2 regions of the Klebsiella sp. SYXHC3 genome follow, and region 2 is predicted to be linked to the other one. Evidence: riboswitches for the same ligand, from Rfam matches in the RefSeq annotation. Region 2 holds a riboswitch; the other holds the start of a gene.
What was found. Region 2 has a riboswitch for thiamine pyrophosphate ahead of tenA (thiaminase II). Riboswitches for the same ligand answer to the same signal wherever they lie in the genome.
Positions count from the first base shown of each region.

Region 1: linked by a shared signal. The riboswitch ahead of thiC (phosphomethylpyrimidine synthase ThiC) and the one ahead of tenA (thiaminase II) in region 2 are both predicted to bind thiamine pyrophosphate.

Region 1 covers NZ_JBXUNG010000018.1:26,289-30,005, forward strand. Annotated here, with positions in the region: gene thiC (phosphomethylpyrimidine synthase ThiC) at 1-1,182, opposite strand, end outside; TPP riboswitch at 1,271-1,395, opposite strand; gene AC2CGP_RS23980 (Rsd/AlgQ family anti-sigma factor) at 1,448-1,945, opposite strand; gene nudC (NAD(+) diphosphatase) at 2,036-2,809, shown strand; gene hemE (uroporphyrinogen decarboxylase) at 2,850-3,717, shown strand, end outside.
Region 2 covers NZ_JBXUNG010000001.1:411,779-415,495, forward strand. Annotated here, with positions in the region: gene AC2CGP_RS02040 (hypothetical protein) at 1-433, opposite strand, end outside; gene AC2CGP_RS02045 (BamA/TamA family outer membrane protein) at 448-1,572, opposite strand; TPP riboswitch at 1,830-1,933, shown strand; gene tenA (thiaminase II) at 2,000-2,695, shown strand; gene AC2CGP_RS02055 (ABC transporter ATP-binding protein) at 2,692-3,417, shown strand; gene AC2CGP_RS02060 (ABC transporter permease) at 3,414-3,717, shown strand, end outside.

The DNA.
Region 1 (3,717 bases), on a different contig from region 2:
ATCGCCGAGGGACAGCGACACGTCATAGGCGGCGCAGATTTCACAGATTTCGCGGAAGTGCTGGTAGAGGAAGTTTTCCTGATGATGCGACAGGCACCACTTGGCCATGATCGAACCGCCGCGCGAGACGATCCCGGTCAGCCGCTTCGCGGTCATCGGCACGTAACGCAGCAGCACCCCGGCGTGAATCGTGAAGTAGTCGACGCCCTGTTCGGCCTGTTCCAGCAGGGTATCGCGGAAGGCTTCCCAGGTCAGGTTCTCGGCAATGCCGTTGACCTTCTCCAGCGCCTGGTAAATCGGGACGGTACCAATCGGCACCGGGCTGTTGCGCAGGATCCATTCGCGGGTCTCGTGGATATAGCGGCCGGTGGAGAGGTCCATTACCGTGTCGGCGCCCCAGCGGGTTGACCAGACCAGCTTCTCGACCTCTTCTTCAATGGAAGAGGTCACCGCCGAGTTGCCGATATTGGCATTCACTTTCACCAGGAAGTTGCGGCCGATAATCATCGGCTCGGATTCCGGGTGGTTGATATTGGCCGGGATGATGGCTCGCCCGGCAGCGACTTCATCGCGGACGAACTCGGCGGTAATGTTGTCCGGCAGGCGGGCGCCAAAGCTTTCTCCGGCATGCTGCTGGCGCAGCACCTCGCTGCGGATACGCTCGCGGCCCATGTTTTCGCGAATGGCGATGAATTCCATCTCCGGGGTGACAATCCCCTGGCGGGCATAGTGTAGTTGCGTCACGCATTTGCCAGCGACGGCGCGTTTAGGCGTCAGCAGGCCGCCGAAGCGCAGTTCATCAAGGCCATCGTCGGCCAGCCGCGCTTTAGTGTAAGCCGAGCTGCGTTCGTTGAGCGGCGCGCAGTCGTTACGCGCGTCGATCCACGGTTGGCGTAGTTTTGCCAGCCCCTGGCGGACATCGATGTTGATCTCCGGGTCGCCGTATGGCCCGGAGGTGTCGTACACCGGTATCGGTTCGTTGGCTTCGTACTGGGGGTTATCGTTATCACCGCCGATGAGCGTCGGGCTGAGCTGAATTTCACGCATCGGGACACGGATATCAGCCTGTGAGCCTTGAATGTAGATGCGGCGAGAATTAGGAAAAGCGGTACCTTCCAGCGTATCAATGAATCGCTGCGCGTGTTCGCGTTGTTCCCGGCGGGTCAGTTTGGTAGTAGACATAGCGCATTCCAGTTACAAAAAAGGAGATGGCTTGTCAGACGACGGATGGAGTAACAGATGCGACCAGCCCGGAACGGGCAGGTGCGACCAGCAGTTTACTCTTGTTCCCTTCGCAGGTATTAGCCTGATCAGGTTCCGCGGATCCCGAATAAACGGTCTCAGCCTTTTCCACTTCAGCGTTCGCGTGGAAAATAGGCACTCCGACAAGATGAAATCCCTCCGCAGAGGGATAATGTATGTAAATTACTCGTTAACGGTTCACAACTCAAGCGGTCGGCGCGATATTGTCGCCAACGTTGTCTTTCTGATCGTGAGCGACGACCAGCGCCAGCAGCTTGTCCTCAAGCGCGAAGCGCGCCTCCAGCGATTCGCCGATATCTGACAGCGCCTGCTGAAATTCGAGATAGTTATCATGATCGATGGCGTTTTCGAGGCAGGTATCGTAGTAGTCCATCATCTGCTGGGTATTGGCTTCCAGCTGCGGGTAGATTTTGGTAGCGGCTAAAAGAGGGGTACTCCCTTCCATTTCTCCGATAATACGTTCATAAATATTAAAATGACCGGATGAGAGGTAATCCACCAGGCTTTGGCAAAAGTCATCCAGCGCCTTTTCATTAAGCCGCATAAAGGACTCTTTGCCGGGTTTCAGGCCAACCAGGTTGTAGTAAGCCACGAGCAAATGCTTACGCACAAGCAGCCAGCGATCGACCAGTTTGTTATTGCCTCCAACACGTTCCGTCAGGTTTTCCAGCTGGTTTAACATGATTGACTCCGCAAGATTAAAAATAACGTTGCTCAGCAAATGTAAATATAATGTTAAAAGTGCCAGTAAAACGAAGGTAGCGCAATAGATATGGATCGTATTATTGAAAAATTAGATCGCGGCTGGTGGATCGTCAGTCACGAACAAAAATTATGGCTTCCCGCAGGGGAATTACCACATGGCGAAGCGGTAAATTTTGATCTTGTCGGTGAACGCGCGCTACATCTCGGCGAGTGGCAAGGCGAAGCGGTGTGGCTGGTGCGTCAGGATCGTCGCCGTGATATGGGATCGCTGCGCCAGGTATTGGATCAGGATCCTGGGCTTTTCCAGTTAGCAGGGCGCGGGATCCAGTTGGCCGAGTTTTATCGATCGCATAAATTCTGCGGCTACTGCGGCCACCCGATGCATGTCAGTAAAACCGAGTGGGCGATGCTGTGCGGCCACTGCCGCGAGCGCTATTATCCGCAAATTGCCCCCTGCATTATCGTCGCCATTCGTCGCGACGATTCAATTCTGCTGGCGCAGCATACCCGCCATCGTAATGGTGTCCATACGGTGTTGGCCGGGTTTGTCGAAGTGGGTGAAACCCTTGAGCAGGCGGTCGCCCGCGAAGTGATGGAAGAGAGCGGCATTAAGGTGAAAAACCTGCGCTATGTGACCTCCCAACCGTGGCCCTTCCCGCAATCATTGATGACCGCCTTTATGGCTGAATACGATAGCGGCGATATTGTCGTGGATAAGAAAGAGCTGCTGAGCGCAGAGTGGTATCGCTATGACGATTTGCCGCTACTGCCGCCGCCGGGCACGGTGGCGCGACGCCTGATCGAAGATACGGTGGCGATGTGTCGGGCAGAGTACGAGTGACATGTTACACTGGGCGCATCAACGCTAAAGGAATGTAAAAATGACCGAACTGAAAAACGATCGTTACCTGCGTGCGCTGCTGCGCCAGCCGGTTGATGTCACCCCGGTGTGGATGATGCGCCAGGCGGGCCGCTATCTCCCGGAATACAAAGCCACCCGCGCGCAAGCGGGCGATTTCATGTCGCTGTGTAAAAATGCCGAGCTGGCCTGCGAAGTAACGCTACAGCCGCTGCGCCGTTACCCGCTGGATGCGGCGATCCTCTTTTCGGACATCCTGACGATTCCGGATGCGATGGGGCTGGGGCTATACTTTGAAGCTGGCGAAGGCCCGCGCTTCACCTCGCCGGTGAAATGCAAAGCCGACGTCGACAAACTGCCGGTGCCGGACCCGGAACAAGAATTAGGCTACGTGATGAACGCCGTGCGCACCATTCGCCGTGAACTGAAAGGCGAAGTACCGCTGATTGGTTTTTCCGGCAGCCCGTGGACGCTGGCGACCTATATGGTCGAAGGCGGCAGCAGCAAAGCCTTTACCGTCATCAAAAAGATGATGTACGCCGAACCGCAGGCGCTGCACGCGCTGCTGGATAAGCTGGCGAAAAGCGTCACCCTGTATCTGAACGCGCAGATCAAAGCGGGCGCGCAGTCGGTGATGATTTTCGACACCTGGGGTGGCGTGTTGACCGGCCGCGACTATCAGCAGTTCTCGCTCTACTACATGCATAAAATCGTCGATGGCCTGCTGCGGGAAAACGAAGGCCGTCGCGTACCGGTAACGCTGTTCACCAAAGGCGGCGGACAATGGCTGGAAGCGATGGCGGAGACCGGCTGCGATGCGCTGGGTCTCGACTGGACCACCGATATTGCCGATGCTCGCCGTCGCGTAGGCCACAAAGTGGCGCTGCAGG
Region 2 (3,717 bases):
CGATGATGCGATCCAGACCGCGGTATTGCGTTGGGTCGGCATCGACCGACACATTCGACACCGACGAACCGCGGGTGTGGCCTAAAATCCCGTAGACATTAAGGAAGGGAAACACCCACATATCGAGACGAAGATTCTCGGTTTTGCTCTTCTCCCGCGTGTGCCCGGCATCGATGGCGAACATGTCGCTGGGGATCGGATGGTTACCCAGCTTCAGTCCGGAAAAGGTGATGCTGTCGACCATAATATCCTGGCGCATATTCATATAGCTGAGATTGACGCCAAACGGCAGCGGGATGGAATAACCGCGGGCGCGGGCTTCGTCTCCCCAGATGGGAAAGTAGCTATCACTGTCGTCACTTTCCGCCGCACAGGCATTCCACACGGCGCCAGAGGTCAACAGCAGCGTCATGACGGTTATTTTCCATCTCATTTTTATTCGTACCTTTACAGTCCGGAACCCACGTTAAAATAGACCGCCTGTTCGTGTTCGCTAAATGCGACATCGACGCCGGTAAATAAACCATACTGACGGGCGACCAGATAACGAAACCCGGAGCCCCACGCCACTTCGGTTTGCTGCCACAGCGACCCCGCCTCATCGCTCGCGCTGCCGATACCGACAAAACCTTGCAGGATCCAGCGCGGCGCAAATTGCCAGGCCAGTTGCGTCTGGGCGACAGCGACATAATCGCCCTGATAGCGAAAACGCGAGATGCCGCGCAGTTCGATGTAAGGCCGGGCCATTGGCGTTAGATGCTTGTCATGATGAGTCAGCGACTGATAATTTGCCGCCAGCGCCAGGGTTAAGGTCGGCGCCAGCGGTAGAAAGTATTTACCATCCAGCGACAACTGATTGTAATGATAGTCGCCGCCGAGAAGAGCGCGGTAAAAACGGTACTCGCCCTGCAGTGATAACCCTTTCTTAGGGTAGAAAAAATTATCAGTGGTGTCATATTCCGCCACCACGCCCAAGGCCGAAGAGGTGCTGTTTTCCCCCAGCACCCGCTGCCACACCTTGTTAATCAGCTGATTGTCCGCGGTTACATCGGTGTGCGCATAGAATTGCGAGGCGCCGAGAAAAACCGGTGAGTCCCCCACGCGGAACAACAGCTTTTGCAGACCGCCAAAGCCTTTGGTATGGGTTTGCACCGCCACATTTTTGTTAAACCCGGCAATGTCACCCGAATAGATATCGAGATTGACATTGGCGTAGCCCGCGCCAACCAGATAACGAATACTGTCATGATTCCAGGTATGACGATGCGCGGCGCCGATGAACCATGTACCATTTTGCGTCCCACCACCGCCGAACCCGGTCAGCGCCGGTGGAATAAAACGATCGCCCTCGCGGGAGCCTTTACCATGCAGAAATAAACCAAACAGACCGCCGCCGTAGCCAATAGCCGGTTCGGTAATCATCACCGGCACCGGCAAAAAACCGTACGGGTTATCCTGCAAATACTGGCTCATATCGAGCATGCCATCTTCAGGGTCGAACAATTGGGCGGCACGAGACGCGCCAGGCGCGAGAGCAAGCATCAGTAAAAGAGTAAGGCCTGCCAGCTTCATGCGGTCTCCAGCACTGACGCATTCATAAGGGAATATTGAGGGAATGAGCTAAAAATATATCGTAAGTCCTTGTTCTTCGCCAACTTACCCTCGCCTTACTTTGCTTATTTTTGGATAAAAAAGCGTGGTTAATCACACAAATTGATAAATGTTATTTATCGTTCTGACGCATGACCATTAGTAAGTGACAGTGTCACCATGTGCGATGGTTTTTAGTTCGCCGCCGTTGTAATCAAAAAGTGAATGACGTATAACATGTCGCAACCGAGGGGTGTCCCGTGAGGGCTGAGATGGCGTAAAAGCCGAACCCTTTGAACCTGATCTGGGTCATGCCAGCGAAGGGACGGGTCGGCATGTTCGCCAGTTTTCAGTTTTGCCTGTTCACACTTCTGCACGCCCGGATCTCCCCCTATTTTCAGGAGGTCCCATGATGATTCCCGCTTTTACCCAAGGTCTTTACGGTCGACTGCGCGAGCAGGCCGGTGGCGAATGGCAACGCTACGTGTCGCACCCTTTCCTCCAGCAATTAGCCGCGGGTACGCTGCCGCAGGCAGCCTTTCGTCATTATTTAACCCAGGATTATCTGTTCCTAATCCATTTCGCCCGCAGCTATGCCCTGCTGGTCAGCAAACTTCGCACGTTGCCGGAGATGCGCGCCGCCGCCGCCTCGATGAATGCCATCCTTGCTGAGCTACCGCTACATGTAGGCTATTGCGAGCAATGGGGGTTGAGTGAAGACGCTATGGCCCTGCAAAGCGAAGCGATGGAAACCATCAACTACACCCGCTACGTACTGGATATCGGCCACTCCGGCGACGCGTTGGATCTACTGGCGGCGCTGCTGCCCTGCGTCGCGGGCTATGCGGAGATCGGGCTTGGTCTGCTGCACAACCCACAAACCAACTTGCACGATAACCCCTACGCGCCGTGGATCCGCAATTACGGCGACGAGAGCTATCTTCACGGCGTCAACGCGGCGATCGACCTGCTGGAAACGCTCTGGCAACAGCGCGGCGCGGAATCCCGGTTAGCCGGACTGAGCGACATATTCACTACCGCTACCCGGCTGGAAGGTAATTTCTGGCAGATGGGACTGAACGCCGCCGGGCAGGACCAGGGGTGATGGCGCCAGGTATTCACATTCGCGATTTATGTCTGCGCTTTGGCACCCGGACCCTCTTTCGCGATCTCTCCTTTGATATTGCCGCCGGGCAATGGGTATCGCTGCTGGGGGCCAGCGGCGCGGGCAAAACCAGCCTGTTGCGTACTATCGCCGGGCTGGCGGCGCCAACCCGCGGAACCGTCGTCGCCAGCGATGGCCTTCCTGTTACCACGCGATTGGCGTGGATGGGGCAAAAAGATCTGCTCTATCCGTGGCTTAACGTGCGGGAAAATGTCGCCCTCGGCGCCAGGCTGCGCGGTGAAAAGGCCGATAACGCGCGGGTAAACGAGCTTCTTGAGCTGGTCGGGCTCGCCTCCTGCGCTGATGAACGCCCGGCCGCGCTGTCCGGTGGGATGCGCCAGCGCGCGGCGTTGGCACGCACCCTCTATGAGGATCGCCCCATTGTGCTGATGGATGAACCGTTTTCCGCCCTCGATACGCTTACCCGAACGCGGATACAGACCCTTGCCGCGCGCTTGCTCACCGGGCGTACCGTAGTGCTCATTACCCACGACCCGATGGAAGCCTGCCGCCTCAGCCATCGGCTGCTGGTGCTTTCGCCGACGGGCAGGATTGATGATAGTCATCATTTAAGCGGAATCCCGCCTCGCGCCCCGGATGATCCCGCGCTGCTGGCAAGCCAGGCGCAGCTGCTGCAGCAATTGATGAGGGCGAACGGATGAGGGGCAAGTTACTGCGCGGGTGCAGCGTATTTTGTGGCCTACTGTTGCTCTGGCAGCTGGCGAGCTACAGCGGCATTCCCACTTTTTTGTTGCCTTCTCCTGCGGCGGTCGCTGAAGCGCTGTGGAATAACCGTAGCTATCTGGCCAGCCATACCCTTGTCACCCTGAGCGAAATTCTCAGCGGAATGGCGCTCGGCGTCGCGCTCGGTATGGTGCTGGCGCTTTGTATGACCATGTCGCCGCGATTACAGCGGTGGGTAATGCCGCTGGTACTGACCAGCCAGGCCATTCCGGTCTTCG